2 regions of the Kitasatospora sp. NPDC036934 genome follow, and region 1 is predicted to be linked to the other one. Evidence: predicted binding sites of a transcription regulator. Region 1 holds the regulator's gene; the other holds the start of a gene.
What was found. Region 1 encodes HrcA, which represses chaperone genes, less so after heat shock. Its sites were predicted from a motif close to TTNGCACTCNGNNNNNCNGAGTGCNAA; they were not measured.
Positions count from the first base shown of each region.

Region 2: the regulator HrcA is predicted to act here: its motif matches at 2,715-2,741, upstream of groES (co-chaperone GroES).

Region 1 is NZ_JBVJQR010000004.1:122,786-132,892, forward strand. Features, by position in the region: gene ACZ7BZ_RS07935 (DUF3097 domain-containing protein) at 1-393, opposite strand, end outside; gene pspAB (PspA-associated protein PspAB) at 418-1,002, opposite strand; gene htpX (zinc metalloprotease HtpX) at 1,029-1,949, opposite strand; gene hrcA (heat-inducible transcriptional repressor HrcA) at 2,216-3,250, shown strand; gene dnaJ (molecular chaperone DnaJ) at 3,326-4,465, shown strand; gene ACZ7BZ_RS07960 (16S rRNA (uracil(1498)-N(3))-methyltransferase) at 4,544-5,293, shown strand; gene ACZ7BZ_RS07965 (S41 family peptidase) at 5,376-8,612, shown strand; gene ACZ7BZ_RS07970 (RDD family protein) at 8,730-9,434, shown strand; gene ACZ7BZ_RS07975 (histidine triad nucleotide-binding protein) at 9,490-9,843, shown strand; gene ACZ7BZ_RS07980 (ribonuclease Z) at 9,850-10,107, shown strand, end outside.
Region 2 is NZ_JBVJQR010000007.1:154,987-165,093, forward strand. Features, by position in the region: gene ACZ7BZ_RS12760 (LysR family transcriptional regulator) at 1-301, opposite strand, end outside; gene groL (chaperonin GroEL) at 527-2,155, opposite strand; gene groES (co-chaperone GroES) at 2,268-2,573, opposite strand; gene ACZ7BZ_RS12775 (hypothetical protein) at 2,822-3,157, shown strand; gene ACZ7BZ_RS12780 (THUMP-like domain-containing protein) at 3,195-4,364, shown strand; gene ACZ7BZ_RS12785 (polysaccharide deacetylase family protein) at 4,366-5,277, opposite strand; gene ACZ7BZ_RS12790 (hypothetical protein) at 5,357-5,635, opposite strand; gene tsaD (tRNA (adenosine(37)-N6)-threonylcarbamoyltransferase complex transferase subunit TsaD) at 5,632-6,735, opposite strand; gene rimI (ribosomal protein S18-alanine N-acetyltransferase) at 6,728-7,207, opposite strand; gene tsaB (tRNA (adenosine(37)-N6)-threonylcarbamoyltransferase complex dimerization subunit type 1 TsaB) at 7,231-7,905, opposite strand; gene ACZ7BZ_RS12810 (hypothetical protein) at 8,063-8,629, shown strand; gene ACZ7BZ_RS12815 (hypothetical protein) at 8,663-8,866, opposite strand; gene tsaE (tRNA (adenosine(37)-N6)-threonylcarbamoyltransferase complex ATPase subunit type 1 TsaE) at 8,997-9,491, opposite strand; gene ACZ7BZ_RS12825 (alpha/beta fold hydrolase) at 9,601-10,107, opposite strand, start outside.

The DNA.
Region 1 (10,107 bases):
GACCCGCTCCACCAGTTCGGCGTCGTGCCGGCCCTCGACGTAGATCCGGGACTCGCGGGCGACCCGGGCCCGGGCGCCGGGGACGGCGAGGGAGCCGGAGGCGGTGCGGGCGGGGGTGCGGGGGGCGGCCGGGGCGCCCGGGCGGACCAGGGTGACCACCCGGCCCTCCAGCAGGAAGCCGCGCGGCACCATCGGGAAGACCCGGTGCTTGCCGAAGCGGTCCTCCAGGGTGACGGTGAACCCCTCGGCGGTCTTCTCGCAGCGCACCACCGCCCCGCAGTATCCGGTGGCCGCCTCCTCGACCACCAGGTCCCGCTCGGCGGGCACCTCGGGCGCCGGCTGCTGCTTCTTCCACGGCGGGGTGAGGTCGGGTCCGTACTGGTGGCTGCGCATACCGGCGAGTCTACGGACGGTCCGTCAGAGGCCCGGTGCGCCCCAGACCGGGAACCAGCGGCTGAGGTCCTTCTCCAGCCGCAGGTCGTTCCCCAGCATCGCGTTGACCTGGAGCTCCAGCGGGCTGTTGCGCCGCTCGCCGCCGCCGGGCATCGGGGCGAAGGGGTAGAAGGTGCCGCGCTTGTAGAGGTAGACCAGGGCCAGCGACTGCCCCTCCGCGTTGCGGAAGCCGACCAGCGAGCAGAGCAGCTGCGGCCCGAAGCCGTTCGCCTCCAGCTCGCTGTTGACCGCGTGCAGGTCGTTCACCAGTTCCGGCAGCTCCTCGGAGGTGTGCCGGGTGAGCAGCCAGGAGTATCCGTAGCCGTCCTTGGAGGCCTCCACCGGGACGCCGCCGCGCTCGGTGTCGGCGTCCAGCAGGGCCCGGACCTGCTGCTCCACCTGGACGAAGGCCGCGCCCTCGACGGCCGCGAAGCAGACCGAGCCGAGCCCGGTGGGGAGGAACCCGGCCCCGGCCTCCAGGGTCAGCGCGGCGGACGGCACGCCGAACAGCTGGTCCAGGTCGGGCTTGACGGGCTTGGTGCGGCCGAACAGGGCGTCCAGGAATCCCACGGCGGTCCTTCCGGGTCGGAACGGGGTCAGCGGCCGAGCTGCTCGGAGATCTTCGCCAGCTGGGCCAGTCGCTTCTCCAGTGTCGGGTGGGTGGAGAACAGCTGGGAGGCGGTCTCCCTGGCGCTCAGCGCGGGGGCGAAGTAGAAGGCGTTGTAGGGCTGCGACTTGCGCAGGTCCTCGGTCGGGATGGCCGCGATCTGCCCGGTGACCTTGGTGAGGGCCGAGGCCAGGGCGCTGGGCCGGCCGGTGAGCTGGGCGGCGGCCCGGTCGGCGGCCAGTTCGCGGTAGCGGGAGAGCAGCCGGGTGAGCAGGAAGCTGATCGCGTAGACGACGATCGACACCAGCGGGATGATCAGCGCCGCGATGGCCGCGTTCTGGTCGTTGCTGTTGCGGTTGCCGCCCATGAACCCGCCGTACATGGCGATCCGGGTCATCGCGCCGGCGAGCACGCCGAGGAAGCCGGCGATGGTCATCACCGCGACGTCCCGGTGGGCGACGTGCGAGAGCTCGTGGGCGAGCACGCCCTCCAGCTCCTCGGGTTCGAGTCGGCGCAGCAGGCCGGTGGTGACGCACACCACGGCGTTCTGCGGGTTGCGGCCGGTGGCGAAGGCGTTCGGCATGTCGTTGTCGGCGACCGCCACGCGGGGCTTGGGCATGTCGGCCAGGGCGCAGAGCCGGTCGATGGTGCCGTGCAGCTGGGGGTACTGCTCCTCGGTCACCTGGTGGGCGCCCATGGCCCGCTCGGTGATCTTGTCGCTGAACCAGAACTGGGCCACGAACAGCCCGCCGGAGATCAGCACGATCAGCGGCCAGGCCCCGCGCAGCAGCGCGATCAGCAGGCCCGTGAAACCGACGTACAGCAGCCCGATCACGAACATCGTCGCGACCATGCGGCCGGTCAGGCCGCGGTCGGGCGCGAAACGGGTGTGCTGGCCCGAGCTCGACATTGCTTGCTCCTCCGTTCGCCGTCGCTTTCGATGCTGCCACCCGGACGGCCCCGGGGCACCACCCGCGCACGCGGAGTGTCGTGCGGCCGTCCGGAACTGCGGGCAGGATCACCCCGGCCGGGCCGTTCCTGCGGTAGGACCCGGGCCGTACACTGGCAGGTACGGTTTTGGCACTCGAGTGTGCAGAGTGCCAGGGTCGGGGCCCTCCTCGGAGCGGCTCGCAGCATCACAGACCGACAACGTGCGAAGACGGAGGTGCGTGCCCCATGGCCGGTGAGGTCCGCCAGCTGGACGACCGCAAGCTCGCCGTGTTGCGCGCGATCGTCCAGGACTACGTCGGGACGGAGGAGCCGGTCGGCTCCAAGGCCCTGGTGGAACGGCACAACCTCGGGGTGTCCCCGGCCACGGTGCGCAACGACATGGCGGCGCTGGAGGAGGAGGGGTACATCCACCAGCCGCACACCAGCGCCGGGCGGATCCCCACCGACAAGGGCTACCGGCTGTTCGTCGACAAGCTCGCCGAGATCAAGCCGATGAGCTCCCCGGAGCGCCGGGCGATCCGGCACTTCCTGGACGGCGCCGTCGACCTGGACGACGTGGTCACCCGCACGGTGCGGCTGCTCGCGCAGCTGACCCGGCAGGTCGCGGTGGTGCAGTACCCCTCGCTCACCCGCTCCACCGTCCGGCACATCGAACTGGTGGCGCTGGCCCCGGCCAAGGTGATGCTGGTGCTGATCACCAACACCGGCCGGGTCGAGCAGCGGATGGTCGACTGCCCGGGCACGGTCGGCGAGACGGTCCTGGCCGACCTGCGCGCGCGGATCAACGCGCGGGCGGCCGGCCAGCGGCTGCCGGACGTCCCGGGGCTGCTGGAGGAACTCCCGGCGGCCTTCGAACAGGTCGACCGGCCGACCGTCAGCACCGTCCTGGCAACGCTGTTCGAAGCGCTCGCCGAACAGAACGAGGAGCGGATCATGCTGGCCGGCACGGCCAACCTGACCCGCTTCGGACACGATTTCCCGCTCACCATCCAGCCGGTGCTGGAGGCACTGGAGGAGCAGGTCGTCCTGCTCCGCCTCCTGGGTGAGACCACGGACGCCGCGATGACGGTCCGGATCGGGCGGGAGAACGCGTACGAAGGGCTGAATTCCACCTCGGTCGTCTCGGTCGGCTACGGTTCGGGCGACGAGAGCGTGGCCAAACTGGGTGTGATCGGTCCGACCCGGATGGACTACCCGGGCACAATGGGGGCGGTGCGAGCGGTGGCACGGTACGTGGGTCAGATCCTGGCCGAGTCGTAGCAAGCAGCCGCCGTCGGAAAACCCGGCGGCGGTGTCCCAGTCGCACTTCTACAGGCGGAACAAGCGGAGCATTTGGTGGCCACGGACTACTACGCGGTACTCGGCGTCCGACGGGATGCGGGGCAGGACGAGATCAAGAAGGCGTTCCGGCGCCTCGCACGCGAACTGCACCCGGACGTCAACCCGGACCCGAAGACGCAGGAGCGGTTCAAGGAGATCAACGCCGCCTACGAGGTGCTCTCCGACCCGCAGAAGCGCCAGGTCTACGACCTCGGCGGCGACCCGCTGTCGCCCGGCGGCGGTGGCGCGGGCGGTTTCGGCGCCGGCGCGGCGGGCTTCGGCTTCTCCGACATCATGGACGCCTTCTTCGGCGCCGCGGCCGGCCAGCGCGGCCCGCGCTCGCGCACCCGCCGCGGCCAGGACGCCATGATCCGGCTGGAGATCACCCTGGAGGAGGCCGCCTTCGGCACCACCAAGGAACTCCAGGTCGACACCGCCGTCACCTGCACCACCTGCAGCGGCGAGGGCGCGGCCCCCGGCACCTCCGCGCAGACCTGCGACATGTGCCGCGGCAAGGGCGAGGTCTCCCAGGTGACCCGTTCCTTCCTGGGGCAGGTCATGACCTCCCGCCCGTGCCCGCAGTGCCAGGGCTTCGGCACCGTCGTGCCGACCCCGTGCCCCGAGTGCGCCGGCGACGGCCGGGTGCGGGCCCGCCGCACCCTGACGGTCAAGATCCCGGCCGGTGTGGACAACGGCACCCGGATCCAGCTGGCCGGCGAGGGCGAGGTCGGCCCCGGCGGCGGCCCGGCCGGCGACCTGTACGTCGAGATCGCCGAGACCACCCACGCGGTCTTCCAGCGGCGCGGGGACGACCTGCACTGCACCGTCACCATCCCGATGACGGCCGCCGCGCTCGGCACCCAGGTGCCGCTGCAGACCCTGGACGGGCTGGAGGAGGTCGACATCCGGCCCGGCACCCAGTCCGGCCAGTCGATCCCGCTGCACGGGCGGGGCATCACCCACCTGCGCGGCGGCGGCCGGGGCGACCTGATAGTGCACGTCGAGGTGCAGACGCCCGGCAAGCTCGACGCCGAGCAGGAGGAGCTGCTGCGCCGGCTCGCCGTGCTGCGCGGCGAGGAGCGGCCGTCCGGCCAGTTCGCGCCGGGCCAGCAGGGCCTGTTCTCGCGCCTGAAGGACGCCTTCAACGGCCGGTAGTCGTCAGCGGAGGGGTGCCGGGGGCTGGTCCCCGGCACCCCTTCCGCGTGTTCCGTTCCAACCCCGGAGGTTCCCGTCATGACCGCGCCCGTCTTCGTCGTCGAGACCGAGCGGATCGCCGCCGCCGTGCCCGGAGCCGTGGTGCGGCTCGACGGCGCGGAGGGGCGGCACGCGGCGGCGGTGAAGCGGCTGGCGGCCGGCGAGGCGGTGACCCTGGCGGACGGGCTGGGGCTCGGCGTGGACGGCACGGTCGCCCAGGTGCTCGGCAAGGACGCGATCGAGGTCACGGTGGCCGCGGTGCGGCGGGAGCCGGAGCCGGCGCCGCGCATCGTCGTCGTCCAGGCGCTGCCCAAGGGCGACCGCGGCGAACTGGCCGTGGAGACCATGACCGAGGTCGGCGTGGACGTGGTGGTCCCCTGGGCCGCCTCGCGCTGCATCACCCAGTGGAAGGGCGAGCGCGGCGCCAAGGCGCTCGCCAAGTGGCGGGCCACCGCCCGGGAGGCGGGCAAGCAGTCCCGCCGGCTGCGCTTCCCCGAGGTGCGCGAGGCGATGACCACCCGGCAGCTGGCGCCGCTGCTGGCCGGGGCCGCCCTGGCCGCCGTGCTGCACGAGGAGGGCGCCGAGCCGCTGGCGCAGGCCGCGCTGCCGGCCGGCGGGGACATCGTGCTGGTGGTCGGCCCGGAGGGCGGGGTCTCCCCGGAGGAGCTGGCCGCCTTCGCCGAGGCGGGGGCCAGGCCGTACCGGCTGGGCCCGTCGGTGCTGCGCACCTCGACCGCCGGGGTGGCCGCCGGGGCGCTGCTGCTGGGGCGCACCGGCCGCTGGGCCTGACCCCACCCGCAACTCCCGTGCGCCCGGCGGGAGTCTGCGGAAAACGGAGCGGCCCGTACCCGCGTCTGCCTACGCTGACCGGGTGACGGACTCCCTGAGCACCTCCGCCGGCGCCTATCTGCGCCACCCCCATCTGCACGGTGACCTGGCCGCCTTCGTCGCCGAGGACGACCTGTGGCTCGCCCCGCTGGACGGCGGCCGGGCCTGGCGGCTGACGGCCGATCACCTGCCGGTGCACCATCCGCGGTTCTCCCCGGACGGGCGGCACATCGCCTTCACCTCCACCCGGGACGGCGCCCCCGAGGTGCACGTGGTTCCGGTGGACGGCGGGCCGTCCCGGCGGCTGACGTACTGGGGCGACGCCGAGACCAGGGTGCAGGGCTGGACGGCAGACGGGCGCCCGATCGCCACCACCGGCGCGGGTGAGCCCGGGGTGCGGCGCTGCTGCGCGCACGCGGTGCCGCTGGACGGCGGCGAGCCGGCCCGGCTGCCCTACGGGCCGGTCGGCGGGCTGGCCTTCGAGCCGGACGGCGACCAGGTTCTGCTGGTGACCGTCAACAACCGCGAGCCGGCCTGGTGGAAGCGCTACCGGGGCGGCCGGGCGGGCAAGTTGTGGATCGGGCAGGACCGATTCACCCGGATCCACGAGGAGCTGGACGGGCAGCTCGACTCCCCGCTGTGGGTGGGCGGGCGGATCGCCTTCCTGTCCGACCACGAGGGCGTCGGCGAGCTGTGGTCCAGCCGCCCGGACGGCTCGGACCTGCGCCGCCACAGCACCGACCCGGACGGCTTCTACGCCCGCAACGCCACCACCGACGGCACCCGGGTGGTCTTCCACCGGGCCGGCGACCTCTGGCTGCTGGACGACCTGGACACCGCCGTCCCGCGCCGCCTGGACGTCCGGCCGGCCGGGTCGCGGGCCGGCCGCCGCCCCCACCCGGTGCCCGCCGCGTACTGGCTGGACTCCGTCGCCCCGGACCGCACCGGCCGGGCCAGCGCCGTGGTGGTGCGCGGCAGCGTGCACTGGCTGACCCACCGGGAGGGCCCGGCCCGGGTGCTGGACGAGACCCCGGGGGTGCGGGCCCGGCTGGTCCGGGTGGTGCCGGGCGAGGACGGCGCCCAGGGCGTGCTCTGGGTGTCCGACGCCGAGGGCGAGGACGCCCTGGAGTACGCCCCCGCCGTCCACGACCCCGAGCGGCGCCGGCTGGCCGCCGGGCGGCTGGGCCGGGTCAACTCGCTGGTGGTCTCCCCGGACGGCAAGCAGGCCGCGCTGGGCGTGCACGACGGCCGGGTGCTGCTGGTCGGGCTGGCCGACGGCGCCGTGCACGAGCTGGACCGCAGCACCGACGGCGAGGTCAGCGGGCTGGCGGTCAGCCCGGACTCGGCCTGGCTGGCGTGGTCCCGCCCGGTGCACCGGATGGGCCCGTACTCGCTGCGCCAGATCGTGCTGGCGAACCTGGCCACCCGCACCGTCAGCGAGGTCACCTCGCAGCGCTTCCTGGACACCTCGCCGGCCTTCACCGCGGACGGCCGCTACCTGGCCTTCCTGTCGGTGCGCAGCTTCGACCCGGTGTACGACGCGCACGCCTTCGGCCTGTCCTTCCCGAACGGCTGCCGCCCCTACCTGGTGACGCTCGCCGCCGAGACGCCGTCCCCGTTCGGCCCGCAGCGGGCCGGGCGCCCGCTCGGCGGGGAGGAGGACGATCCGAAGGCCCGGAAGGCGGACGGTGAGGAGGCGGCGGAGGGGGCCGCGCCGGCCACCAGGGTGGACCTGGACGGCATCGCCGACCGGATCGTCCCCTTCCCGGTCGAGGGCGGCCGGTTCCACGCGCTGCGCGCCGCCAAGGACGGGGTGCTGTGGACCAGGGCGCCGCTGCTCGGCGAACTCGGCGACGAGGCGGCCTCCCTGGACGACGAGCGGCCCCGGCCGGTGCTGGAGCGCTTCGACCTGGGGAAGCGCCGGGTGGAGCAACTGGTTCACGGGCTCGACGGGTTCGTGGTCAGCGGGGACGGCGCCCGGGTGGCCGTGCTGGACGAGGGCGCCCTGCGGATCGTCCCGTCCGACCGCAAGGCCTCCGGCGAGGACGACGAGACCGCCGTCGACCTCGCCCGGCTGCGGGTGACCGTCGACCCGGCCGCCGAGTGGCGGCAGATGTACGCCGAGAACGGCCGGCTGATGCGGGACAACTTCTGGCGCCCCGACCTCGGCGGCCTCGACTGGGCGGGGATCCTGGACCGCTACCGACCGCTGGTCGAGCGGGTCGGCTCGCACGACGAACTGGTCGACCTGCTCTGGGAGGTGCACGGCGAACTCGGCACCTCGCACGCCTACGTCGTCCCGTACGGGCGTTACACCGAGCCGGCCCGGCGCCAGGGCCTGCTCGGCGCCGACCTGGTCCGGGACGGCGAGCAGTGGCGGATCGGCCGGATCCTGCCCGGCGAGTCCTCCGACCCCCGGGCCCGCTCGCCGCTGGCCGCGCCCGGCGCCGCGATCCGCCCGGGGGACGCCCTGCTCGCCGTCAACGGCCGCCCGGTGGACCCGGTCACCGGCCCGGCCCCGCTGCTGGCCGGCACCGCCGGGCAGCCGGTGGAGCTGACCGTGGCCGGCAAGGACGGCACCGACCGGCGCCACCCCGTGGTCGTCCCGCTCGCCGACGAGACGGCGCTGCGCTACCACGACTGGGTGGCCGGTCGACGGGCCGAGGTGAGGGAGCTGTCCGGCGGGCGGCTCGGCTACCTGCACATCCCCGACATGCAGACGGCCGGCTGGGCCCAGCTGCACCGCGACCTGAGCACCGAGATGGCCAAGGAGGGCCTGATCGTGGACGTCCGGGAGAACCGCGGCGGCCACACCTCGCAGCTGGTGATAGAGAAGCTGGCCCGGCGGATCATCGGCTGGTACGCGATCCGGGACACCGACAGCCGGGTGCCCTACCCGATGGACGCCCCGCGCGGGCCGGTGGTCGCGCTCGCCAACGAGCTGTCCGGCTCGGACGGCGACATCGTCAACGCCGCCATCCAGGCGCTCGGGATCGGCCCGGTGGTCGGCACCCGCACCTGGGGCGGGGTGATCGGCATCGACAGCAGGTACCAGCTGGTCGACGGCACCCTGGTCACCCAGCCCAAGTACGCGATGTGGCTGGAGAACTACGGCTGGGGCCTGGAGAACAGGGGCGTCGACCCGGACGTCGAGGTGCCGTTCGCCCCGCACCACTGGGCGGCCGGCGAGGACCCCCAGCTGGCCGAGGGCGTGCGGATCGCGCTCGACGGCCTGGCCGCCACCCCGGCCCGCACCGCGCCTCCGCTGCCCTGGGCGTAGCCGGGGGCGGCGGCGGGAGGCGGGGGCCGGCCTCCCGCCGCCGCGGGCGTGGGTAGGATGCGGGGCTGTTCTTGATCGCGATCGCGATCCGATCGACAGCTCACGGGGGAGCGCACCATGGCTCAGGGATATCCGCCGCCGCAGTACCCGCAGCAGGGGTACGGGCCGAACCCGTACGGCCAGGGGCCGTACGGGCAGCAGCCGCAGCCGCAGGGGTACCAGCAGTCGTACCCGCAGCCGCAGGGGTACCAGCAGTCGCCGCCGCAGCCGTACCAACAGCAGCCGTACCAACAGCCGTACCAGCAGGAGCCGTACCAGCAGCCGTACGCGCGGCCCGCACTGCCGCCGTGCCCCAGGGAGGCGGGCGGCGGGCGGCGGTTCCTGGCGATCGTGCTCGACTTCGTCCTCGCCCTGACCGTCGGCTTCGCCGCCGCCGTCGCCGACGACAAGACCGCGGAACACGCAAAGCCCGTCGTGCACGCGGCCGGCCACGCCGCCGTCCAGAGCCCGGTGGTGCCGTTCTGGGTGGCGTTCCTGGGTGTCAGCCTGCTGACCTCGTTCCTCAACCAGGTGGTGCTCGCCCGGCTGGCCGGATTCAGCGTGGGCAAGGGGATCCTGGCCATGCGGGTGGTGCGCCGCAAGCGGGTGATGCGACCCAACACCTGGCGGCTGACCCGGCGCTGGCTGGTCGGCTTCGTCTTCCTGGCGGTGGTGATCATCTCCGAGGACTTCGACATCTCCGAGGGGGACGTCGTCGGCATGCGCTCGGTGCGCTGGAAGCACCTGCGGGAGTACCAGCAGGCCGTCGCGGGGCTCGGCTAGGCTGCGCCCGTACGGTCCCACGTCAGCGAAGACCCAGCGACCCGAGGAGAATCCGATGGCCGGCGAGCCGCAGTCCGACTGTGTGTTCTGCAAGATCGTGGCGGGCGAGATCCCGGCGACCGTGGTGCGCAAGACCGAGCGCGTGCTCGCCTTCCGTGACATCGCGCCCAAGGCCCCCGTGCACGTCCTGGTCATCCCGCACGTCCACTACCCGAACGCCGCGGCGCTGGCCGCCGCCGAGCCGGGGATCGCCGCCGAACTGATCGCCGAGGCGGGAGCGGTGGCGCGGGACGAGGGCGTCGAGGACTACCGGCTGATCTTCAACACCGGTGCGGGCGCCGGGCAGAGCGTCTTCCACGCCCACGTGCACGTGCTCGGCGGGACGCGGATGTCCGAGAGCATGGTCTGATCCCAGGTGTCGCAGCGCGAACTCGTCGTTCTCGGCACCGCCAGCCAGGTGCCCACCCGGCACCGCAACCACAACGGCTACCTGCTCCGCTGGGACGGCGAGGGCCTGCTGTTCGACCCCGGTGAGGGCACCCAGCGGCAGATGCTGCGGGCCGGGGTCTCGGCGACCCAGATCAACCGGATCGCCGTGACCCACTTCCACGGCGACCACTCGCTGGGACTCGCCGGGGTGATCCAGCGGATCAACCTTGACCGGGTCCCGCAC
Region 2 (10,107 bases), on a different contig from region 1:
TCGGGAAGGAGACCAGCCGCACCCGCCCGGCCCGCAGCCCGGCGATCGCGGCCACCTCCTCCTCGGCGGCGGAGAGCCCGGCCAGAATTCCGGTGGCATGCTTGAGCAGGACCCGCCCGGCCTCGCTGAGCTGCATCCCGCGGCCCGAGCGGACCACCAGCGGGGTGTCCACCGACTTCTCCAGGGCCTTCATCTGCTGACTGATGGCAGGCTGGGTGCACCCCAGCTCGCGGGCGGCGGCGGAGAAGGAGCCGGTGCGGGCGACGGCACGCAGGACGCGCAGGTGGCGGGCCTCGATCATGCCTTAGTTATAAGGCAATCTTTGTATTCCGCAAAATCCTACTGATAGTTGAAGCCTGGAGCACCACCCCGAGCGAGCGAGTCCCCCCCTGAGCCGAAGAGGAGCGCCGACCGTCGACACCGGGCCAAGAGCGCCCCGGAGGCGAGCGGGCGAGCAACACAGCCGGAGGCCCGGCCCGCCACCCCGTGCGGGGTGCGGACCGGGCCTCCGGTCAGCCGTTCGGCCTCAGTGCGAGTGGCCGTGGCCGCCGTGCGAGTGGCCGGCCTCCGGCTCCGTCTCCTTCTTCTCCACCACGAGGGTCTCGGTGGTGAGCAGCAGGGAGGCGATCGAGGCGGCGTTCTCCAGGGCGGAGCGGGTGACCTTGACCGGGTCGATGACGCCGGCCTTCACCAGGTCGCCGTACTCGCCGGTGGCGGCGTTGTAGCCCTGGCCGGCCTCCAGGTCGGCGACCTTGGAGGTGATGACGTAGCCCTCCAGGCCGGCGTTCTGGGCGATCCAGCGCAGCGGCTCGTGCAGCGCCTTGCGGACCACGGCGACACCGGTGGCCTCGTCACCCGACAGGCCCAGGCCACCGTCCAGCACCTTGGCGGCGTGCACCAGGGAGGCGCCACCGCCGGCGACGATGCCCTCCTCGACCGCGGCACGGGTCGCCGAGATGGCGTCCTCCAGGCGGTGCTTGCGCTCCTTCAGCTCCACCTCGGTGGCGGCGCCGACCTTGATGACGCAGACCCCGCCGGCCAGCTTGGCCAGGCGCTCCTGCAGCTTCTCGCGGTCCCAGTCGGAGTCGGTGCCGGCGATCTCGCCCTTGATCTGGGCGACGCGGCCGGCCACGGCGTCGGCGTCGCCGGCGCCCTCGACGATCGTGGTCTCGTCCTTGGTGATGGTCACGCGGCGGGCGCTGCCCAGCACGTCCAGACCGGCCTGGTCGATCTTGAGGCCGACCTCCTCGGAGATGACCGTGCCGCCGGTGAGGGCGGCCAGGTCGCCGAGGATCGCCTTGCGGCGGTCGCCGAAGCCCGGGGCCTTGACGGCGACGGCGTTGAAGATGCCGCGGATCTTGTTCAGGACCAGGGTCGACAGCGCCTCGCCGTCGACGTCCTCGGCGATGATCAGCAGCGGCTTGGAGGTGCCGGACTGCAGGATCTTCTCCAGCAGCGGCAGCAGCTCCTGGATGGAGGAGATCTTGCCCTGGTGGATCAGGATGTACGGGTCCTCGAGGACCGCCTCCTGGCGCTCCGCGTCGGTGACGAAGTACGGCGACAGGTAGCCCTTGTCGAACTGCATGCCCTCGGTGAAGTCCAGCTCCACGCCGAAGGTGTTCGACTCCTCGACGGTGATGACACCGTCCTTGCCGACCTTGTCGATCGCCTCGGCGATCAGCTCGCCGACCTGGGTGTCCTGCGCGGAGAGGGACGCGACGGCGGCGACGTCGTCCTTGCCCTCGATCTCGCGGGCGACGGACAGCAGGTGCTCGGAGACGGCGGCGACGGCCTTGTCGATGCCCTTCTTCAGGGCGGCCGGGCCGGCGCCGGCGGCGACGTTGCGCAGACCCTCGTTGACCAGGGCCTGGGCCAGCACGGTCGCGGTGGTGGTGCCGTCACCCGCTACGTCGTTGGTCTTGGTGGCGACCTCCTTGACGAGCTGCGCGCCAAGGTTCTCGTACGGGTCGTCCAGCTCGACCTCACGGGCGATGGTGACACCGTCGTTGGTGATGGTCGGAGCACCGAACTTCTTGTCGATGACGACGTTGCGGCCCTTGGGGCCGATGGTCACCTTGACGGTGTCGGCCAGCTTGTTGACACCGCGCTCCAGCGAGCGGCGGGCGTCCTCGTCGAACTGCAGGATCTTCGCCATGTTCCCTATTCCCTCGGGGCTGCGGCCGACCGGCCGCCGAACTACGTGAACCAACGACCACGCCCCGGGCCCCTGTCACTAGGGACACGGATCCGGGGCGGGTCGGAACGACTTACTTCTCGATGATGGCGAGAACGTCGCGGGCGGAGAGGACGAGGTACTCCTCGCCCTGGTACTTCACCTCGGTGCCGCCGTACTTCGAGTACAGGACGATGTCACCGACGGCGACGTCGAGCGGCAGACGCTGGCCGTCCTCGAAGCGGCCCGGGCCGACGGCCAGGACGACGCCCTCCTGGGGCTTCTCCTTGGCGGTGTCCGGGATAACCAGGCCGGAGGCCGTGGTGGTCTCGGCGTCGAGCGGCTGGACCACGATGCGGTCCTCGAGCGGCTTGATGGCAACCTTGCTGCTGGTGGTCACGTCCGAGCTCCCCTTCGGAGATTACGGGGTTGTCTAACGGGTAGTGGCGAACCTGCGGGTCTGCCGTCGCGGGGGTCAGACACACGTCTTCGCATTAGCACTCCCCCAGTGGGGAGTGCCAAGGACGACCATAGGCCGCCGTTAGCACTCAGTCAACCAGAGTGCCAACGACGCGCCCCCGGGGCTCGGGCTGCGGATGAGTAGCCGTACTCATGTGCGGCGCCCGGACCGGCGGCCAGACTCCTGCCATGACCTCGATCCCGATGCGCGTCGGCCCGTCCCGGCTCAAGGACGCGGCACTCGCCCTGCTGGCACTGCCCCTGCTCGGGGGCGTGCTCCCGTTCGTCGTCTTCTACTTCGTCGCCTGCCTCGGCAACGGGCCCGGCGCCGGGGACGACGGGGACGGGCGCGGGTGGGCGTTCCTGGCCTACGGGATGATCGCCGGTCCGGCGGCCGCCCTGGTGGCGGGCGTCGTCGTGGCCGTGCGCGGCTGGCGCTCCGACTACCGGATCCTGTCGGTCGCCGCCGCGCTCTCCCCGTTCCTGGTGCCCGCCGTCCTCTCCTCGGGCGTCCTGTGGCGGTGAACCGCCCGCACCGCCGCCGACCGGTCAGAATGGCCCGGTGGACACCGAGAACCTCCAGCCCCTGCTGACCCCCGAGGGTCAGGCCCTGCTCGCCGAGCTGCGCGAGTTCGCCCCCGAGGAGGAGCTGGCGCTGGCCACCCGACTGCGGCGGGAGCACCCGGCGGAGCTGGTGTCGGCGGCGTTCGGGCAGGCGCGGCTGCGGCAGCGGGCCCGGGCGAAGTTCGGGGCGGACGCCGACCTGATGTACTTCACCCCCAACGGGGTCGAGCAGTCCACCCGGCGCAGCGTGGCCGAGTGGCGGGCCCGCCGCTTCGCCGAGCTGGGCGTACGGCGCCTCGCGGACCTCTGCTGCGGCATCGGCGGGGACGTGCTGGCGCTGGCCCGCGCCGGGATCCACGTGCTGGCCGTCGACAAGGACCCGGCGGCCTGCGCCGCCACCGCGGCCAACGCCGCCGCGCTGGGCCTGTCCGCGCTGGTCGAGGTGCGCTGCGCGGACGTCGCCGAGGTGGACGTCACCGGCTACGACGCGGTGTTCACCGACCCGGCCCGGCGCACCGCGCGCGGCCGGGTGTTCGACCCTGAGGCGTACGCCCCGCCGCTGTCCTGGGCGATCGAGGCCGGCCGGCGGACCCCGATCGGCGCCCTGAAGGTCGCCCCGGGCATCCCGCACGAGGCCGTCCCGGCGGACGCCGAGGCCGAGTGGGTCTCCGACCACGGGGACGTCAAGGAGGCGGTGCTCTGGTTCGGCACCGGGGCGACCCGCCCGCACCGCGCCACCCTGCTGCCGCACGGCGCCACCCTGACCGGCGGCGACCTGCCCGACCCGCCGGCCGGCCCGGTCGGGCGGTACCTGTACGAGCCGGACGGCGCGGTGATCCGGGCGCACCTGGTGGCCGAGGTGGCCGGGCAGGTCGACGGCCGGCTGATCGACCCGAAGATCGCCTACGTGACCTCGGACCGGCTGGTCGCCACCCCCTACGCGCACGCCTTCGAGCTCACCGACGTGCTGCCGTACAACGTCAAGAAGCTCAAGGCGCTGCTGCGCGAGCGCGGGGTCGGCACGGTGGTGATCAAGAAGCGCGGGATGGCGATCACCCCGGAGGAGCTGCGCCGCCAGCTCAAGCCCTCCGGCCCGGACACCGTCACGGTGATCCTCAGCCGTACCGACAACGGGCCGCTGATGATGCTGGGGCAGCCGGTCGGCTGACCTACGAGGCCGGCGCCTGGACGTAGTCCTCCAGCCGGGCCACCGAGAAGCCCTGCTCCTGGATCCGGGCCAGCAGGTCCGCGAACATCTGGGTCATCGTGGCGCCCTTGAGCTCCTTGGGGCCGCGGAAGTGCGCCAGGATGATGTCGCCGGACTTCAGCTTCTTGTCCCCCGCCTGGTACTGCATGTCGTGGATCTGCATCGACTCGCGCCAGAGCACGATCGCCCGCGGCCCGCACTGCTGCACCGAGGAGTTGAGCGTCGGGGTGTTGGCGCCGTCGCCGAACGGCGGGCGGAACAGCAGCGGGGCGGTGCCGTACTGCTGGGTGAGCGCGGCCTGGTCCTCGCAGACCTCGGACTTCTGCTTGTCCGCCGACAGCTTGCTCATCACCGGGTGGGTGACGGTGTGGTTCTGGATGTGGTTGCCCAGCGCCTGGAGCGGCTTGAAGTAGCCGTAGTCGTTCTTGACGATGTCCTTGGTCAGGAACATCGAGATCGGCACCTTGAGGTCGGTCAGCATCTCGACGAACTTCGGGTCCTTCTCGGCGCCGTCGTCGATGGTGATGAAGACGACCTTGTCGTTGGTCTTCACATCGCTGAACACCGGTACGGTGCCGGTGCGTTCGAGCTTGATGGGCTTGTCGGCGGGCGGCGCGGGGGCCGGGGCCAGCGGCTTGAGGTTCCACTTCGCCCAGGCCGCGGCGTCGCCCTGGGCCGGGACCGCGCCGGGCGTGGTGGCCGCGGCGGTCGGCGTGCCGCCCCCGGCGGGCCCGGCCGCCGACGACGCCGCCGTGCTCGCGGCCGGTGCGGCGGCACCGCCGCCCCCGTTGTCGCCGCACGCGGTGGCGAAGGCCAGCAGGGCCAGCGCTCCCGCCGCGTACGTCCTGGTCCTGCTCAGCCCGTCCCTGTTCACCGCAGCGCGCTCCCGGTCCCGTCCAGCCTTCTCTCAGCTATGCACGGTAGCGGCCGCGGCGGCGGTTCCCGTCCACGCCCTACTCGACGTGCTCGCTGATGAAGGACCAGCGGTGCACCGGGCGGCCGAGCAGCTCGGCCGGCGGGTCGGCGACGGCCGCGAACATGTCGGACCGGGGCGGCTCGCCGCTCCACCAGGTGATCAGCAGCACCCGCTCGCCGGGCGCGGAGAGCAGTTCGAGGCGTTCCAGCCCGGCCGTTCCGCGCAGTCCGGCCAGCGCGAACTCCCGCACCCAGGCGGCGAGTTCGGCCCCTCGGCCGTCCGCCGCCCGGGCCTCCCACATCGCGGCGACGGTCACGCGGCGCCGCCGCCGAGGGCCTGGTAGGCCTGGCCGTGGACGTCGCCGTGCCCGGTCACCGCGGGGACGTGGACGTCCGTCACCGGCAGCGAGGAGTCGGCGGACAGGTCGAAGGCGGAGGGGGCGCGGTCGCGCCACACCATCTCGGAGCCCAGCGCCGCCACCATCGCGCCGTTGTCGGTGCACAGGCCCGGGCGGGGCACCCGCAGCCGGATTCCCGCCCGGTCGCAGCGCTGCTGGGCCATCTCGCGCAGCCGGGAGTTGGCCGCGACGCCGCCGCCGATCATCAGGTGGTCGACGCCGTTGTCCTTGCACGCCTTGACCGCCTTGCGGGTGAGCACGTCGGTGACCGCCTCCTGGAAGGAGGCCGCGACGTCGGCGATCGGCACCTCCTCGCCGGCCCGGCGCTTGGCCTCCACCCAGCGGGCGACGGCGGTCTTCAGGCCGGAGAAGGAGAAGTCGTACTCGGGGTCGTTCCTGCCGCTCAGGCCGCGCGGGAAGCTGATCGCCTTGGGGTCGCCCTCGCGGGCCGTCCGGTCGACGATCGGGCCGCCCGGGAAGCCCAGGCCCAGGACCCGGGCGACCTTGTCGAAGGCCTCGCCGGCCGCGTCGTCGATGGTCGCGCCGAGCGGGCGGACGTCCGTGGTGATGTCCTCGCTGAGCAGCAGCGAGGAGTGCCCGCCGGAGACCAGCAGAGCCATCGTCGGCGAGGGCAGCCGACCGTGCTCCAGCTGGTCGACGCAGATGTGCGAGGCGAGGTGGTTGACCCCGTACAGCGGCTTGTCCAGCGCCCAGGCGTACGCCTTCGCCGCGCTGACGCCGACCAGCAGCGCGCCGGCCAGGCCGGGCCCGGCGGTGACGGCGATGCCGTCCAGGTCGCCGGCCTTGATCCCGGCGGTGTCCAGGGCGCGCTGGATCGTCGGGACCATCGCCTCCAGGTGGGCGCGGCTGGCGATCTCCGGGACGACGCCGCCGAAGCGGGCGTGGTCGTTGACGCTGGAGGCGACCGCGTCGGCCAGCAGGGTGGTGCCGCGCACGATGCCGACGCCGGTCTCGTCGCAGGAGGTCTCGATGCCGAGGACGAGCGGTTCGTCAGCCATGGGGGGTGTCCTTAGGGTCCTTCGGGTCAGTGCTCGGGTGTTCGAGGCGCATCACCAGCGCGTCGATGTTGGCGGGCTGGTAGTAGCCGCGCCGGATGCCCACCGGTTCGAAGCCGTGGCGCTCGTACAGCCGTTGGGCGCGCTGGTTGTCCACCCGGACCTCCAGCAGCAGGTCGGCGCAGCCGCGCCGGGCGGCCTCGTGGATCAGGTCGGTGAGCAGGGCGGTGCCGAGGCCGGCGCCCTGGTGGCGGTCGTCGACGGCGATGGTCTGGACGTCGCCCTCGCCGGCGACGGTCATCAGACCTGCGTAGCCGACGATCGTGCCGTCCGCGGCGGCGGCGACCGAGTAGTGGCGGGTGCCGCCGGGGTGGGCCTCCGCGAGCTCGGACCAGAACATCCCGTGGGACCAGGCGTCCTCGGGGAACAGCCTGAGCTCCAGGTCCATCACCGGCCCGATGTCCCACCAGCGCATCGGGCGCAGGGTGGTGCCGTGGTTCACGCCGGGAGCACCGCCTTGCCCCCCAGGACGGTCTTGTAGCCGGCCGGGACCTGGGCGTCCGGGCGGCGCAGGTACAGCGGCACGTTCGGCAGCAGCTCGCGCCCGCCGGCCAGCTCGGCCGCGGCGAAGCCGGCCAGGGCACCGGCCGAGACGTGCGCGGGGCCGTGGGCGCCCGGGAAGGCGTCCGGGTAGAGCAGCGCGCCGGCGCCCACCGAGCGGGCCTCGGGCGTCAGCTCGGCCGGGCGGTCCACCCCCGGGCCCTCGGTGCGGTTGCCGTCGGCGTCGTACGAGGCCCAGTAGACCTCCTTGCGGCGCGCGTCGGTGGCCACCGTGAACGGCTCCCCGGCCAGGCCCTCGGCGCGGGCCTGGAAGGCGATCGCGTCCAGGGTGCAGACGCCGTGCACCGGCAGGCCCAGCGCGTGGCCGAGCGCGGCGGCGGTCACCAGACCGACCCGCAGGCCGGTGTACGGGCCGGGGCCGACACCGACCGCGATGCCGGTGAGACGGCTCTTGTCCACTCCGGCGGCCCGCAGGACCTGGTCGATCGCGGGCAGCAGCAGTTCGCCGTGGCGCCTGGCGTCGACCTGATGGGTCTCGGCGAGGACGCCCGTGCCGTCATGGACGGCGGCGGTGACGGCGGGGGTAGCGGTGTCGAACGCGAGCAGCAGCACGGGGTCAAGGTTAGACCGACGTTGGGCCGACCGGCTGATCGAGCTGGTGTCCCCCTCAGGAACACACGTACTGGGCGCTGCCGACCCGCCCTGGAGACCTGGCACGATTAGGGCCGTACGAACAGCGGACGGCGGCGGGAGCGGGCACGTGGCGAAGATGGGTCCTGGAGTGGTGGTCACGGGGTTGACCCTGGGGGCCCTGGCGGTGGTGAGCCTGCTGGCCTTCCAGGCCAACGGCGCGCAGGACCGCGCGGGCGGAGCCCGGCCGACCGTCGCCTCGACGTCCACCGGCCCGGCCGCCTCCGCGACGCCGAGCGCCTCCGCCACCCCGACCGTCCCGCCGCTGCCGGCGTCCTCGGGCAGCGGCACCCGGGTGGTCTACTCGGCCGGCAGCCACTTCGTCTGGCTGGTCGACCCGAAGAAGAACCCGCAGGTCACAGCCGCCTTCCCGGTCACCCCGGGCTCGGTCGAGCCCACCCCGGGCAGCTACTCGGTGTACAGCCGCAACCCGAGCGCCACCGGAACGGACGGCCGGCAGATCGAGCACGTGGTGCGCTTCGCACAGCAGAACGGCGTGGTGTTCGGCTTCAGCGCGGCACTGGACGGCGCGACCCCGACCGCCGACCCGAAGACCAAGACCGGCGGCATCCGCAGCGGCCGCGCCGAGGGACAGCTGCTCTGGGACTTCGCGCCGAACGGCGCCAAGGTGGTCGTGATCCCCTGATCCGGGCGCCCTCCGGGGCGGGCCCGACAGGCCCTAAGCGGCCCGGGGAGTACCGGCCTCGGGCTCCTCGGGCTCCTCGGCCTGTCGGGGCCGCGGCTCGGGCGGGGTGGACACCGCCTCGGCGGCCGCGCAGGCGGCCAGCAACGCCCGCATCGGCTCGCCCGGAGCGCGGTGGGCGGACTCTCCGGCCCCGGCGGTGCGCGCGGCGCGCTCCGGGGCGGGGGTGGTGCTCGACATGGCGCCTCCCTAGTTAGGCAGACCTAACCGCAGCACCCATCCCACCACGCCCGGCGCCCCGCCCGCAACACCTTGCCGACAGCCTGTCGGCAAGACGGTGGAACCCGATCGACCGGTGCGGGAGCACGGCTCAGGCCAGTGCGGCCAGCTCCACGCCCGCCCAGCGCCCGCCGATGCCGGTCAGCAGCACCCGGCGCGGGTCGTGGTCCTCACCGGCGGTGTCACCGATCGCCCGCTCGATCCGCACCTCCAGCCGGTCCTCGGACAGCCGCTCGACCTTGCCCTCGCCCCACTCGACCACCACCACCGACTCCGGCAGCGAGACGTCCAGGTCGAGGTCCTCCATCTCGTCGAGGTCACCGCCCAGCCGGTACGCGTCCACGTGCACCAGCGCCGGGCCGCCGACCAGCGAGGGGTGCACCCGGGCGATCACGAAGGTCGGAGAGGTCACCGCCCCGCGGACCTGCAGCCCCTCCCCCAGACCCCGGGTCAGCGTGGTCTTCCCCGCCCCCAGCTCGCCGGAGAGCAGCACCAGGTCCCCCGGCCGCAGCAGCGCGGCCAGCTCCCGGCCGAGCCGGCCCATCCGCTCCGGAGTGGGGACGGTCAGAGTGGCGTGCGAGCCCATGCGCGTGTCTTGCCCTTCGGTCCGTAGCGGCGCACCGACCACCGGCCGCCACCGCTACCGTGCCACATCGCCGCACCCGTCGTGGCGCGCGGTCCTGGCTCGACGGGGCTCAGGCCGGGTCGACGGCCGCTTCCCCGGACGCCCCGGTTGCCCCGGACGGGCCGGCGGACTCGGTCGGCTCTGCGGGTTCGGCCGGCTCGGTCGGATCGACGGACTCGGCGGCGAGCTCGAGGACGGCCGGCGGCAGCGGCGCCGCCCCGGCGAAGTCCGCGGCCCGGCGCAGCAGCAGCGCCAGCTCGTGGTCGACCAGCTCCGGGCGCTCCAGCAGCACCAGGTGCCCCGCCCCCTCGACCAGGACCAGCTCGGCGCCCGGCAGCCGCTCCGCCATCGTCTCGCTGTGCGCCGACGGCGTCAGCAGGTCCTTCGTCCCGGCCAGCACCAGGGCCGGCAGGCCGCGCAGGGCGGCCAGCGCCTCGTACTTCTCGTGCGCGCCGAACACCGGGTAGAACTCGGCGACCACGTCGATCGGGGTGGCGTCCAGCAGCTGTTCGGCGAACCGCACCACACCGGGGTCGACGTCCCGGCTCCCGAAGGAGAACCGCCGGTAGAACACGGC